DNA from 3 places in the Paenibacillus sp. 1A_MP2 genome. Region 3 is predicted to be linked to each of the others. Evidence: riboswitches for the same ligand, from Rfam matches in the RefSeq annotation. Region 3 holds a riboswitch; each other region holds the start of a gene.
What was found. A riboswitch is a leader RNA that binds a small molecule or an ion and turns the genes downstream of it on or off. The one in region 3 is predicted to bind S-adenosylmethionine.
Positions count from the first base shown of each region.

Region 1: it holds a riboswitch for S-adenosylmethionine, as region 3 does, so the genes downstream of both, metA (homoserine O-acetyltransferase MetA) here and mmuP (S-methylmethionine permease) in region 3, are expected to answer to the same signal.
Region 2: it holds a riboswitch for S-adenosylmethionine, as region 3 does, so the genes downstream of both, ACTWJ7_RS08450 (methionine ABC transporter ATP-binding protein) here and mmuP (S-methylmethionine permease) in region 3, are expected to answer to the same signal.

Region 1 covers NZ_JBQQCS010000001.1:5,251,270-5,256,543, reverse strand. Annotated here, with positions in the region: gene ACTWJ7_RS25565 (HRDC domain-containing protein) at 1-775, shown strand, start outside; partial or broken gene corA (magnesium/cobalt transporter CorA) at 868-1,802, opposite strand; SAM riboswitch class I at 2,255-2,380, shown strand; partial or broken gene metA (homoserine O-acetyltransferase MetA) at 2,528-3,531, shown strand; partial or broken gene ACTWJ7_RS25550 (PLP-dependent transferase) at 3,643-4,741, shown strand; gene ACTWJ7_RS25545 (trans-sulfuration enzyme family protein) at 4,734-5,274, shown strand, end outside.
Region 2 covers NZ_JBQQCS010000001.1:1,684,651-1,689,924, forward strand. Annotated here, with positions in the region: gene ACTWJ7_RS08440 (COX15/CtaA family protein) at 1-433, shown strand, start outside; gene ACTWJ7_RS08445 (Cthe_2314 family HEPN domain-containing protein) at 649-1,377, shown strand; SAM riboswitch class I at 1,505-1,647, shown strand; gene ACTWJ7_RS08450 (methionine ABC transporter ATP-binding protein) at 1,775-2,809, shown strand; gene ACTWJ7_RS08455 (methionine ABC transporter permease) at 2,810-3,469, shown strand; gene ACTWJ7_RS08460 (MetQ/NlpA family ABC transporter substrate-binding protein) at 3,548-4,384, shown strand; gene ACTWJ7_RS08465 (DUF2167 domain-containing protein) at 4,550-5,274, opposite strand, start outside.
Region 3 covers NZ_JBQQCS010000001.1:1,335,121-1,340,394, reverse strand. Annotated here, with positions in the region: gene ACTWJ7_RS06675 (ABC transporter permease) at 1-306, shown strand, start outside; partial or broken gene mmuM (homocysteine S-methyltransferase) at 596-1,631, opposite strand; partial or broken gene mmuP (S-methylmethionine permease) at 1,609-3,014, opposite strand; SAM riboswitch class I at 3,101-3,203, opposite strand; gene ACTWJ7_RS06660 (Ger(x)C family spore germination protein) at 3,299-4,222, opposite strand; gene ACTWJ7_RS06655 (hypothetical protein) at 4,219-4,500, opposite strand; gene ACTWJ7_RS06650 (spore germination protein) at 4,497-5,274, opposite strand, start outside.

The DNA of each region.
Region 1 (5,274 bases), 3.9 Mb from region 3:
GCTGCAGGGTTTGTTTCACGAAAATGATGATTTGAAGTCGCGCAGCTATGGCGGTCAGCGTCTTCATTGTTACAGTGAATTATATGGCAATGAGGGGCTGTATATGGATCTTTGCATATGGCGCAGGAAAAGAGCGGCGTCTGATCGGAAGGCCCCCTATTTTATTGCAACGAATCGGCTGTTGCGCCTGATCAGTGCATTTGTTCCACAAACGATAGATGAATTGATGCAACTGCCTGGCGTAGGAGAGAGTAAAGCGTCCGAGTACGGAGCTGAATGGCTGGAGCTTACGAATGGACTGGAACGTTCCACGTCTTTTCCGCTAGAGTGGGTGTATACGGTGCTGAAGGAACAGGAATATGAGAGCTGGCTGTACAAACAGAGAGAGCAGAAATACAAGCAGGAATTAGACAAATTCACTACACGCAAGCAGGTACTCGAAGGCATGAAGGAAGGGTATACGCTGGAGGAGATCGTGAATCGTTCCGGATTATCCCGACGGGAGCTGATTGAGCTGTTGGAGACACTGGATCTGGAGGGGTATGACACAGATTGTCTGCTGGACGCGGAACTCGCTATCATGCCTGAACAAGAGCAAGAAGCGGTGTGGAGCGCCTACGAGGAGCTGGGAGATACGTTTCTGAAGCCTGTGTTACATAAAGTGTATGGAGAAGAGAAGCCTGGCGGAGGCAATCTGGAGCAGGTTTACGAAAGACTGCGCATGATTCGAATCCGGTTTCGTCGTCACACAGAGGCGGAGCAGCATGCGGGCTAGATTGAACATAGATCGGTAGGTTTCATTCATAAGCGTACAAAAAAGACGAGGCGTTTCTCCAGATGCGGAGCGCTTCGTCTTTGTTAGTTAGTTCAAACCCAATCTTTTTTGCGGAAAATAAAGAACATGCTGAGGCCCAGTGTCACCATCAGGCCAATGACCACAAAATAACCATATTTCCAGTTCAACTCAGGCATGTTCGTAAAGTTCATACCATAGATGCCGGTGATGACCGTCAGCGGCATGAACACCGTCGTAATGGCGGTGAACACACGCATGATCTCATTCGCCCGGTTGGCGATACTGGATTGGTAAGCTTCTCGCAAGTTCCCCATCAAGTCGCGATAAGTCTCAAAGGTTTCGGATATTTTCACAGCATTCTCATAAATGTCACTGAAATACTTCTGCAGTTGATCATCAATAAGACGCAGATCTTTTTGTTAAGTGTATTAATGACTTCTTTCTGAGGTCCCAGTACTTTCTTCAGCCATAGAATCTCACTACGCAGCCCGATAATCTCATTCAGATGAGACTTCTTGGTGTGCATCAGGATGTCTTCTTCAAGCTTCTCAATGCGCGCTTCAATCCGGTCACCAACTGTGAAATAATTATCAACAATCAAGTCAACCAGCAGATACAGCAGCTTATCCGGCGTACTGATCTCCTGTTCCCACAGGATCGGCTTCAATGTTCGCAATTCACTGACTTTCTGTTTGGTCACACTGATAATAAAGTGTCTGCCAAGGAAGAGGTTGACGGCACGTAAAAAAATCTCTTCATCATCAAAACGAATGCTATTAATAACAATAAAATAATGGCTCTCATAAATTTCAATCTTCGGACGTTGTTCTTCGTCACTCAAGCAGTCTTCTACGGCCAGATCATGCATCATGAATAGCGGTTGAAGTACCGCCAAATCGTCTACGTCCGCATCAATCCAGTAAAATCCCTCCGCTGGTGGAGTCAGCGCCTGCTGAATGTCATCCACCGGAATAAATACACCGTTGTTTACCAACCGGATTTTCATTGTTCATCTACTCCTTCTGCACCCGCCAAATGGGCGGATTTCATCAATATGGGCGCAAAAAGAACAGATCAGCCGGTCGGCAGCGGATCCTGGAAGTCAGGACTGCGTTCGCTTTATAACCAAACGGAAGTAACGTCCCGCTGCCGGCATGCTGATATCAATTCTCATGCAGTTTGTCGGAATTCGGCTGCCAGTCAGGCCTCGGGTCGCCATCCATTGAATATGTCACCTCTCACATAAGGGTTTACAACACTTGTCTAGTATACCGCTGGTACAGAGTCCTTTCAAGCGCAAAAATGTGTCGATTTCGCGCCCTGGAGCAGTGTATGACAACGGCTGACGAACGGTTCCGATCCAGATGAACAGACATTGAACTACACCTTGACGTGAGGGGATTAATGTTTTAAAGTAAACGGTGAACCACACTAGATTTTACAATTAAATAAAGCGAAATCTTATCAAGAGTAGGTGGAGGGACTGGCCCGATGAAACCCGGCAACCGGCGGTATACCGCACGGTGCTAATTCTTGCAGCGACCAAGTGTCCAAGTTGACACTGTTGTAACTGAGAGATGAGAGAGGCGCATATCTATTTACATATGACCTTTCTCGGAATCCGAGGAAGGTCTTTGTTATATGCACCGACTTCTCAGCAGTGATTTTCGCTAAGGAACTTGAGCTTGCCGCCAGCAATGTGGTTGCAATTCAGCGCCTGCAGGCAAGCTCATGGCAGCCTATAACTGTTCGGATGCGAATCGTATCGCAGCCGCAGTGGCTGCATCTATTTATGCTCAAGGAGGAGTTAGAACCACTATGCCAATCAAAATTCCAGACACACTGCCTGCCAAGGAAGTACTCGCAGGAGAGAACATCTTTGTCATGGACGAGACATCCGCTTATCAGCAGGATATTCGTCCGCTCCGTATCGCTATATTAAACCTGATGCCTACTAAGGAAACGACAGAAACTCAATTGCTTCGTCTGGTAGGTAACACACCCATTCAGGTAGATATCGTTCTGGTTCATCCGAAGTCTCATACGTCCAAGAACACATCCCAGGAATATTTGGACCTGTTCTACAAAACCTTTGACGAGATTGAGCACCGCCGTTTTGACGGCATGATCATTACGGGAGCTCCTGTAGAGCAAATGGATTTTGAAGACGTGAACTATTGGAAAGAAATCCAGGAGATCTTCGAATGGACCAAAACCAATGTGACTTCGACTATGCATATATGTTGGGCTTCCCAAGCGGGTTTATACCATCATTTCGGAGTTCCAAAGGTTCCGCTGGATGAAAATGTTTTGGCGTATTCTCACACACGATCAACAGATCCAACGTGCCTTTGCTGCGTGGATTTGATGAAGTATTTAACGTTCCGCATTCCCGACATACGGAAGTGCGCCGTGAAGATATTGAAAAGAATGAAAGTCTGGAAATTTTGGCTGAATCGGAGGAAGCCGGTATTTTTCTGGTCGCCACCAAAGACGGCAAACAAATTTTCGCTACCGGACATGCCGAGTATGACCCGCTTTCATTAAAATGGGAATATGACCGGGATGCATCCAAAGGCATGGATATTGCGCTACCGAGACATTATTTCCCGAATGACGACCCTTCCCGTGTACCTCCAGCCACCTGGCGGGCACATGCAAACTTATTATTCTCTAATTGGCTCAATTACTATGTGTATCAAGAGACGCCTTACGATATTGGTCCGCAAATCTAATCGACACTACAGGAGGATGCTGCAATGGAAGACAACAAGTTGAAAATCGAAAGCCGATTGGCTCAAATCGGGTCTATCAATGAACCGGTAACGGGTGCCATTAATTTTCCGATCTATCAATCCACTGCGTTTCGCCACCCGAAGCTTGGACAAAGCACGGGGTTTGATTATATCCGTACGACCAATCCAACCCGTAAAGTATTGGAAGAAGCAGCGGCGGCATTGGAGTCGGGGATGCAGGTTTTGCCTGTAGCTCCGGCATGGCAGCTTTGCAAACGATTTTTGCTTTATTCGGTCAAGGAGATCATCTAATTGTATCGCTGGATCTGTACGGGGAACGTATCGTTTGCTTGAACGCATCCTGTCTCGATTCGGTGTGACAGCAAGTTACGTAGATACCAATGATCTTGCAGCTCTGGAAAGTATCCGTCAGCCGAACACAAAAGCGGTATTTATTGAGACACCGACTAATCCACTAATGATGATTACGGATGTGGAAGCGGTATGCTCCTGGGCGAAGAGCCACAACTTGCTGACTATTGTGGATAATACACTACTGACTCCGTTCTTCCAGCGTCCAATTGAACTCGGTGCCGATATCATCATCCATAGTGCTACGAAGTATCTGGGTGGTCATAATGATGTCCTTGCCGGATTAATTATTACCAAAGGAGAAGAATTATCAGCCGAAATGGCATTCCTGCACAATTCCATTGGTGCAGTGTTATCTCCAAGCGACTCCTATCAGTTGATGAAAGGTATGAAGACACTTGCTCTTCGTATGGAGCGGCATGAGTATAATGCCTTGACGATTGCCAAGTATCTTTTGGAACACCCAGCCGTTAACGAAGTGTATCATCCTGGTTTGTCGGATCATCCCGGATTTGAAATACAGAATAAACAGTCGAGTGGGAACACAGGCATTTTCTCTTTCAAAGTAAAGGATGCCCGTTATGTTGAACCGTTGCTTCGTCACATCAAACTGATTGCCTTTGCGGAAAGCCTCGGGGGTGTAGAGTCGTTGATGACCTATCCTGCGGTACAGACCCATGCGGATATCCCGATTGAAATTCGTGACGCTGTAGGTGTGGATGACCGTCTGTTGCGCTTCTCTGTAGGGATCGAGCATGCCGAAGATCTGATTGCCGATCTGGGCAATGCACTCACAGCTGCACAGCAGGAGATTGAAGGAGGAGCGCATCATGAGTGAGCAAAACAATAATGCCAACAATCATGATCGGAATGTTCATTCCGACCTGAAGTTTGACACCAAGTTACTGCATTTCGGTGACGAAATCGATAAAACAACCGGGGCTTCCAGCGTGCCGATTTACCAGGCCTCCACATTCCATCATTTTGATATTTTTAATCCGCCTCAACATGATTATAGCCGTTCGGGTAACCCGACTCGTCAGGCATTGGAGGATTACATTACATTATTGGAAGGTGGAGCCCGCGGATTTGCGTATTCCTCCGGCATGGCTGCCATCTCCAGTGTGTTCATGATGTTCTCCGCAGGAGATCACATGATTGTAACGGAAGATGTATATGGAGGTACATATCGACTGCTTACTTCCATTCTGAGCCGGATGCAGATTGAGACTACCTTTGTGGATATGACCAATATTGAGGAAGTAAAGGCAGCGCTTAAACCGAATACGAAGGCAGTCTATATGGAGACACCATCCAACCCGACACTTCGGATCACGGATATTGCTGCGGTCACCTCTTGGGCACAGGAAC
Region 2 (5,274 bases), 350 kb from region 3:
GTTCTCTACGATCTATACGTACCTCGTGGTATATACTGGGGCATTCGTGAGCCATACGGATTCGGCAGGAGGCTGTTCCGGCTTTCCGCTCTGTAACGGACAGATTATTCCCGAGCTCTCGGGAGGCGTGGCGGTTGCTTTCGCTCACCGGGTTGCGGCTGTTTCATTAGTGATTGTCATTGCAATCCTCGGTCATTTTGCGTATCGCAAACATCCGGATAACACAGAGCTAAGAGCGTTAGGTGTCATTTCTGTTGTGCTGGTTCTGTTGCAAGTGGTCATTGGTTTTGGACTGATGCTTACGATGAATCGCCCGGAAGTGTACATGTTCGTGGCGCTGGCGCATATGCTCGATATTGCCATTTTATTCGGTGTACTAACCTATATGAGTTTCCTGGTGTACAAGTTGCATCGGCCCGTTAACCGGTTCTAATATATCCGAATTATTGTCGTTCAGGGGATGAATCCAGTGAAGTTCACCATCCGATGATGTACATCATTGGACAGGTGAACTTTGTTTGATGTCAGGCGTGTCAGGGCACCCTATTGTAAGCAGCGGTCATACGTTTACTCTGATTCCGATTTTGTTTAAATATGATGAATTATGATTATTTTGATGATCTGCAGAGTGGAAAGAGGAGGCTATATATGCTGCGAACGTTGCTGGGTGAAAAGCCGCGTAAAAACGAAGGGATACTGAAGGATGCAATAGAAGCGATGGCGGATACGCTTGAGTTATTTCAGCGACAGATGCATGTGGACCATGATCCAACCCATGATTATCGTAAACTGTATGTGTGGACCCAGGGACTCATCTCCTCGCTGGATGAGCTGGAACAGAGCTGTTTTGCTGCTTCCCATTTTCGTCAGAAAGTCAAAGCAGGCTCTACGGATGATATGACGTTACCCGAAAAAGCGGAATATGCCCGTTATGTCTACTTCTATAAGGATGGCTTCATCCGATGTTTTGCCATTCTGGATAAGTTAGGTACAGTGTTGAATGAAATATTTGAGCTAAATACGACCAATGTTAAAACCCATTTTTCTTATTTTACCGTATTAAGACAGTTCGGATATGACAAACTGCATCATGATCTTGCCAACGAACTGATCCAGATTAAAGACTCTTACCGTGAGCCAATGAGCAAATTGCGCAAACGACGAAACATGGAGATTCATTACATGAACTCCGAAATGCAGGATGATCTGTGGCAGCTGCACCAGACTCTGCAAGGGAAAGTGAAGCTGGAGGATCTGGATCAGCATCTCTTGGAACTCCGCCAGGGTGTGGATATGGTATGTGAGACGTTAAAAGCAGCCTATGGCTACATCAACAAGAAGTGGCATAAGCAAGGAATAACTCAATCCGGAAAGTAATTAGTTTGAAATATTTCCCTTTGACAAATCGGAATACTTGGATTATACTGAGTTCCTGATCGACAGTTAGATGGAATTAACATTTATGACATTAACATTATAACTACTGAACTTATAAATTAAATATTTCTTATCGAGAGCGGCGGAGGGACAGGCCCGATGAAGCCCGGCAACCGATTTATAACTGCATGACAGCTGTGTCATTCTTTATAGATGTTAGGTGCTAATTCCTACAAAATGTGTGCAAGGCACAATTTTGGCAGATGAGAAGGTATAATCTTTCACGTGAAGAGCCCTTTTTGTTTCTGCAAAAGGGGCTCTTTTTTGTACATCGAAGGGGAGTTTTCCTTTCATTCGGGTAAAGATACATGTAAGCAGTGGGAAGGAGCAAGTAATTTTGATTGAATTAAAAGGTTTAACCAAGACGTACGGTAAAGGTTCAAAAAGTACGACGGCCTTATCGGATCTAAATTTGAATATCCGCAAGGGTGAAATATTCGGAGTTATCGGTCATTCCGGTGCAGGCAAGAGTACATTGATCCGTTGTATCAATTTGCTCGAACGCCCGACGGCCGGCGAGGTTTGGGTGGATGGAATCAATTTAACCAGTCTGGGCAAGACCGATTTGCAACAACAACGGCGTAAGATCGGCATGATTTTTCAACACTTTAATCTGTTATCCTCAGCTACGGTATATGACAATGTGGCTTTTCCTTTGAAGCTGGTCAATACTCCCAAGGATGCAATGGATCGGAAAGTGAAGGAAATGCTCGCATTGGTTGGACTGGAGGACCACAGCAATAAATATCCGGCCCAACTGTCAGGTGGACAGAAACAAAGGGTGGGTATTGCGAGAGCACTCGCGAGTGATCCAAACGTGCTGCTGTGTGATGAAGCTACATCGGCACTTGATCCCCAGACAACTGATTCGATTCTCAAGTTGTTGCTGGATATTAATGAAAAGTACAACCTCACCATTGTTCTGATCACCCATGAGATGCACGTGATTCAGAATATCTGTGATCAGGTGGCGGTTATCCATCAGGGAGGCATCGTGGAGCAAGGGCCGGTGACGGAAGTATTCCTCAAGCCGCAGCATGCAATTACGCGTGACTTTATGATGCGGGACCATGAGGTGGGGATAGCATTGGAAGAGACTGCTCTGGCGAGTGCAGATGTTTCATTGCAGACGGACGGATCTTCTAAGCTTGTGAAAATATCCTTCCTGGGCAATAAAACCTATGAGGCGATTTTGTCCAGAACGGTTCGCAAAACAGGAGTGGATTTCGCCATTTTGCAAGGCACCATTTCGACGATCAAACAAGTTCCTTATGGGCAGCTGACCGTTCGGTTTGAGGGACAGTCGGATGAGATTAACCTCACCATTCATGAGTTAATCGCCCAGGGACTTGATGTGGAGGTGCTTCGTTAAATGGATTTTTCAACAGTGCGTTGGGAAGAAATCGGTAAGGCTTCAATTGAAACACTGCAAATTCTGGGAGCATCGGGACTGTTCACGATCATCATTGGTTTGCCGCTGGGCGTATTGCTGTTCATGACAGCAAGGTCGGCTTCAATCAAGTCTCAAGTGGTGTACACTATACTTTCGTTTATTGTAAACATTCTGCGATCCGTGCCATTTATCATTCTGATTGTTGCACTCATTCCGTTCACGCGTTCACTGGTCGGCACAGCTACAGGCGTACTGGGTGTTATACCACCGCTCGTCATTGCCGCTGCTCCATACTTTGCCCGGTTGGTGGAAACTACACTGCGTGAAGTGGATCGAGGCGTCATCGAAGCGGCGCAGGCGATGGGAGCTTCAACCGGACAGATTGTAAGGCGTGTGCTTCTGCCAGAGGCACTGCCGGGTCTGTTAGCCGGAATTACCATTACCATCGTTACCCTTGTCTCCTACACGGCGATGGCGGGCATGGTTGGTGGTGGAGGGTTGGGAACATTGGCAATAAATTATGGCTACTATCGATATCAGAATGAAATTATGATTATAGCTGTTGTATTTATGGTTATTCTGGTGCAAGTGCTTCAGATGGCTGGCGATCGTTTGGTTAAATGGTTCACCAGGAAATAACACATATATAGCATTTGCCTGATTCGGTATCGACTTGGTGCAAAATGCAAAAAAATTATTGGAGAAGGGGTTTTACACATGAAAAAATGGTCTTTTGCTCTACTAAGCATTATGCTGATTGCGGTTCTTGCGGCTTGCGGAAACAACAAGGATTCCGACAGCGGCGCTGACAATGCTGGAGGCGCACCGCGCACCGTCGAATTGAAAGTGGGAGCATCACCTACACCACATGCGGAAATTTTGGAAAGCATCAAGCCTGAACTCGAAGCTGAAGGCATTCGCTTGCAAATCGTGACTTTCAATGACTATGTTCAACCTAACCAACAACTTGAAGATAAACAGTTGGATGCGAACTTTTTCCAACACCAGCCTTACCTGGATACAGAGAACAAAGAACGTGGTTTTCACCTCGTTGCTGTAACACCTGTGCATGTTGAGCCATTTGCTGGCTACTCCAAAAAAATCAAATCATTGGATGAGCTGAAAGACGGTGCCAAAGTAGCGATTCCGAATGACCCGTCCAACGGTGGACGTGCACTGTTGTTGCTGGCCAAAGAAGGCTTGATTACGCTCAAAGATGACACCAATATCGTTTCAACGATTCAGGATATTACAGCCAATCCAAAAAACCTGGATATTATCGAGCTGGATGCAGCCATGATGCCTCGTCAACTGGATGAAGCAGACCTGGTATTCATCAACGCCAACTACGCGCTGGAAGCCAATCTGAACCCGGAGAAGGATGCGTTGTTAATCGAGGACCTGCAAGGTAACCCATATGCAAACATCCTCGTATCCCGTGAAGATAACAAAGATGCAGATGCCATCCAAAAACTGGCTGCAGCCCTACATTCCGAAGAGGTTAAAAAATTCATCAAAGAACGTTATCAAGGTGCTGTAGAACCTGCGTTTTAAGCTAAACGATTAAGTTGAAATTTAATGGTAGACCCGGCTCCACTTCTTATGGAGCCACTACAAAACGCCCTGCCTTCTCTTTGTAGAGAAGGCAGGGCGTTTTGTTTTGTACGTTATGTTAAGCGCTTCGATGTAGAGCACTTTAAGTACTTTACTTTATAAGATTTAACGTTTATTCGGATCAGTATCCGAACGTCCATCTGTCTGTTGGCTGTCATAGTCTGTGGACTCCTGTCCGGCAGCATGCTGTTGGTAAGCTTCTTCAGCAGGAGATAGCGAATTCTGATCTCCTGGGTCAGTATCCTTTTTGCGGCCAGTCAGCTTGCGACGAATCCATCCAAAAGCGCCAACAATGGCGGCTACGATGACAAACCACCCCTTTTTAAGCAAGAGCAATAAACCGACTTTCTTGGCTACAGCCACACCAGCACCACCGAGAATCAGACTGGTTAGGCCAAGTTCAGATTTTTTGTCTACGGATGCATCAAACTCTTCATACGTGTTTCCTTTGGTCACGTTGAGCTGATTAAGCACGGAGCTTTCAAACTGTTTGCGGTTTTCTTCAAAATTAGCACTATCCGTAACGAGAATAACACCGATGTACCCTTCGCGGGTGAGTACGTTCACATTGTAATTGACGAGTTTTGCCTGCTCTGCATCCTCAAGACCAAGAGAATAGATCAGTTGATGCTTGGTGCTGTCATAGGCGGGCTCAATCTCCCATCCGGTAATAAACAGCTGATTTTCGGGTGTGGTTTTCTCATTTTGCTCTTCTGTACCTCGTTTGTAGCTATCGAGCAGTTCATCAGCATCCAGATCGTCCTTTTCACTGTCATCGACATGGCCGGTATCGTTATATTCAAAGATAACATACCAGTTGGAGTTTTCAC
Region 3 (5,274 bases):
AAAACCTACGGAATTTACAAGTCCATAGGCATGACATCCCGAAGAATTCGGTTGTCCGTTGCGCTGGGGGTTGCAGCTCTTTCTTCAATTGGGGCAATCCTTGGAATCGTCGTAGGTGTATATATGCTGCCAATTCTGCTTGAAAAGGTCCTCTCCGGATACGGAATCGTACAGATTCCCCTCATCCTGAACTGGGGAGGCATACTATTATTTGCATGCATGAGCATTCTTGCAGCAGCTCTGGGCTCCTGGGTATCATCCAGAGTGATTCGTGATGCTTCCCCACGCATTCTGGTCGTTGAATAATACAAAACGTATGAAGAATGAAGGAGGCATAACATGCGCAGGATCCATTGATCTTGCGGAATTAGAAGTGGATGGGAAATCCTCGGTTAAATCCGATGCGGGTACCATTCGTCTCGATTTGAATAACCTTGGGGATGGAAGCCAGCTCAAACAGTTTATAGTTTGTATTCCTTTAACAAACAACACAAATAAGAGCCTTTTCAAATCCGTTAAAGGATATGAAAGGGCTCTTTGCATTTAGAAAGTGTAGAACTGCACGTTCATAACTGCAACTTAACCTCTCATGTTCTCAGCTTTGGCTCCGCCACTTCTTCGCCAGTTCACCAATCTGATAGGGTGTAGTCCGGCAGCAGCCGCCAATAATCTTGGCCCCCGCCGCAACCCACTGCTCCGATGCATCGCTCATGCTGCCACAAGTACCCTGGCCGCTCCACGTCTTCGTTACTGCATCATAGATTTCACCCGAGTTAGGGTAGACAATAACCGGTTTATCGCTGGCCTGACTCAAAATACCGACCGCTTCTGTCACGAATTCCATCGGCGCACAATTCAAGCCAATCGCGGCAATCTGAGGCTCAGCACCAAGTAAGCGAGCACACTCTTCCAAGGGTGTACCCTCACTGATTGCTTTCCCGTCTTTCAAAGAGAAAGACATCCATGCATAGGCGTTGGGAAACTCCTTTAATAAAGCAACCAATACCTGCGCCTCCTGCAAGGATGGGATCGTCTCAAAAGCCAGAATATCCGCACCTGCCTCCAGCAGTGCTGCAATCCGTGGACGATGAAACGCGCTCAATGTTTCGTCCGAGACACCGTAGTGACCGACATACTCCGAACCATCTGCCAGATAAGCCCCATCAGGGTCCAACCGATGCAGCAACAATCGGACGCGGACGAGCCAATACCCTTTTCTCCGTTACCACTGCCGTATGTTTCTTATCGGTTGACTCGTTAGCTTCTAAATTCTCTAACTTCCCCCTATCTTGCACTTCAGCCCAGACTTCATCTCGGGCTCGCGCAGCGAGTTTCACTGTCTTGCTTATCAGTTCCAGCGACTCCTGCTCTCCGATGCCTCTCTTGCTAAAGCCGTCCACAGTCGCCTGATAACTGGATGTAATAGCACAGTCCGCTCCCGCACGGAAGTAATCAGCATGCACCTGGGAAATCACGTCCGGATTCTCCAGCAGTACACGTGCTGACCATAACGGGTCATCCAGATCACAGCCATGCTGTTCCAATTCGGTTGCCAGTGCACCATCCAAAATCATCACCGGATATTGGCACAATATTTGTTCTATGGGATTAGTTTGCGTTGGTTGCGTCATGTACTTGTCCTCTTTTCTTGTTCGCACGTTCTGTCAGATAATACGCTGCATAACATAGTGCGATAAATGGAACCCCGCAATACAGCGCAATACGCTGTGTCGGGTCAAAGGCGATACCTATGCATGAAGCCAGGCACAATACAAACGAAATAATCGGTACCACCGGATAAAACGGCGTTCGGTAAACCAGGTCCTTTACCGAGTTACCCTCTCGAATATATTGCCTGCGGAACATATACTGTGAAGCGCTGATGCTCATCCACACGGCGACAACCGCGAGGCCTGAGATGGACACCAGCGTAATATACACAGTACCCGGGGCAATAATGCTGGACAGCAAGGCCAGACCGCCCCCAACCATGCTAATCAGAAGTGCATTCAGCGGTACACCACGCTTGGTCAACCGGGCAAACCACGGAGAGATCGTCTTTTTATCCGCGAGTGACCACAACATCCGCGAAGAGGCATACAGACCCGAGTTGGCAGCAGAGAATTGCCGTCAGAATGACAAAGTTCATAATATCTGCTGCATAGGGTACTCCAACTCGCTCCATCACGGCCACGAATGGACTTTCAAGGACACTGGCATCCGACATCGGCAATAACGCAGAGAGAATAACGATCGTTCCAATAAAAAAGAGTATTAAACGCCACAACGTGGTATTGATTGCTTTTGGAATGGTCTTCTCCGGATTCTCGGTCTCCCCGGCTGCAATCCCGATCAATTCCGTGCCCGAGAACGCAAAGTTTACGGCAAGCATCGTCATTAGTATCGCAGTAGCCCCGTTCGGGAACCAACCAGATGCAGTAATATTAGTTAGAAATGGTGCAGGTTCCGAATCAGCCATTGGGATAATACCGAACATGGCTGCGCCTCCTAGAATAATAAAGACCACAATCGTAAGGACTTTAACCGATGAGAACCAGAACTCCGATTCCGCAAAAAATTTGACCGTCAGCGCGTTGAACAGGAAGATCATGAGCGCAAAGAGCGCACTCCAGATCCATACATTCACGGAAGGAAACCAGCGCTGCATCAGCAGTCCGGCTGCTGTAAATTCGGAACCGAGGGCAACCGTCCAGGTTAACCAATACAACCAGGCCACGGTGTATCCTGTTGCTGGTCCGATGTATTTTGCCGCATAGCTATGAAACGCCCCTGTCTCCGGCATATGAACGGACAGCTCACCAAGACAGAGCATGACCAGATAAACGACAATCGCTCCAATCAGGTAAGATAGAATCGTGCCGATCGGTCTGCTGGATGGTATATCCAGAGCTAAGAAATAAACCTGTACCAATGACTCCACCAAGTGAGAGCATAATTACATGTCGTGCCTGCATTTTACGCTGAAAATGCCCAGTATCTTTGTTGTTATCCATGCCTGCTCCCCTGCTTCTTCATCCAGAACAACAAAAAGACACACTCTTCCTGAAGAGTGCGCCGTTACTGACAAATAAAAACAAACGTCCTATCTATCAGGCTGTTCACCCGCTGGAATTAGCACAGTATCGTTCAGATCTGTTGCTGAGGCTTCTAAGGGCCAGTCCCTCCACCTCTCTGGATAAGAAAATGATTTTTTATAAATATAGCGATCTATCATGGTTGTGTCAACTATTAAATATCATCATCCATTTGTGGATAAAGGAAATCTCCAACCCCATCTTTAATCTATCGATGATCCATAATCTGTGATTTTCATTTTCACATCATAGGTCACGGGAATCTGACTAAAGGTTTCATCCCAATTTTTTTTGACCTTTTTCCATACCTTCGGATATTTGATCCGCAACTGCTCTCCAAATCCGGCCACTTCCACCCGATAGGTGTGCTGCATTTTGTTCATAACCTGCTGCATCTGTTCTTTGGCTGCACCAGCGAACTGAACCTCCAATTCATTAATGTACTCTTCCGTCGCAGGAATTTCCGGAGAACTCCAATCTTCCATGAGCTGACCTTCTGATTCAACCTTTACATGAAAAGAAATGTCATCTCCGTGGACTTTTGGCACAATTTTGCTCTTAGTAGACTTGATTTCATAGACTATCGTATGTCCCTTTTTCGGTGCATACGATTTTAAGGCCCCTCCCTTAGCCTCCCCAGTGATCCAGGACAATCCTTGAAGGTCCACCTGATTTAAGCTGCCGATCCACTTTTTCGTTTTCCCTTTATAGACGCCTGCTCCTGAGAATTTATGCTCCCCATCAGCAGTAAGGACATTTTGCAGCAAAAAGCTTGATCCTGACTGCATTTTGCCATCAAGTTTCGCGAGGGATACAGGAGGAAGAATTTTATTGTTACGATATGCATTATTCACCAACCCTCTCAGATAAAAGGCTGGGATTTCTCCCGGCTCCTTGGAGCTAAGAGCATCCAAAGCGCGTCCTTTGCTCACCAGAATAAGGGAACTGGGTCGGATATCATTGTCCCGCAAAATAAAATCAAGCAGCTGCTCCAGACTATATTTATTCGACAACTCTTGGGAAACGACAATAACCTTTAAATGATGACCAATGAGTGGACGGTCTCTTCTTAGAGCAAACTGACGAAAGATCTGAAAAAGGGAATCTCCGGTAAGCTGTTCATTCAAAAAGGTTTGTCCGCCGGAAGAACCACTGGAACTGCTTTGATTTTCCTGTTTCCCCCAACTCGTGGGACAATCTGTACGGTAGATGTAAATACATTGTTTTTGGGATAATGACCTCCTTGTTTATTAATGTCCTGTTCAAATTTCGATTCCTCAGCGACGTCCAGTCCCAGACCCACATAAACACTTAAATCTTCGATCTCTTTGCTGCTCCAGCACCCTGAGGCAAAAACCAGCAGCGCCGTTGACAAAATGGTTAATGTCTTTCTGATCCTGTTCAATTGTATTTGCCTCCTTTCTTTCGTAACATGCTCAACAACAGAAGCAATAGTGGCAAAATACCAAACAAATAAATGGATGCATCCCCCAAAAAGTTGCCGAGTTTGAACGTTTCGTCCACGTTCTGCGGAAGCATAGCAGTGATGTAACTGATCGGGAGCAGAATGATCAGAAAAGGCAGCATTTTTTTCTTGAACAATTGCGAACATCCAAGAGAAGCGGCATAATGCGTGATGGTAAACGTAGAGAAAATTTGCATAATCCAAATAACCAGCAGCAGGGATTCGAACCGTTCAAAGAACAATCCCTCAATCTCAAAGCTGCGCATCAAATCAAGTGTTGGCCACGTTCTTGTTCTCATGCCTTCAATAGATAAACTGCCAACAACCATAACCAATGTGATGAGGTAGATCACCATAGAGATAAGGATTCCCCATAACATGGCTTTCTTGCCCTTCTCCGGATTTTTCATAAATGCCATCACCACAAACATGACTTCATAACCCGTATAGGCAAGCATCGAAGATTTCAGCCCTTTAAACACCGGCATAATCCCCTCTCCCAGCACAGGTCTCAAATTATTGATCTCAAACAGACTGCTGCTCAGAAAAATGGCCAGTACAAAAAGAATAAGCGCAATGGGTAAAATGATCTCATACAAACGCGCCATGGAGTTGATCCCTCCTGAGATCAAATAAAAGCCGACCCACATAAACACCATGACAATGGCCCACACCGGGGTTCCCTCCAATAAATATAATCGGGTGACTTCAGCC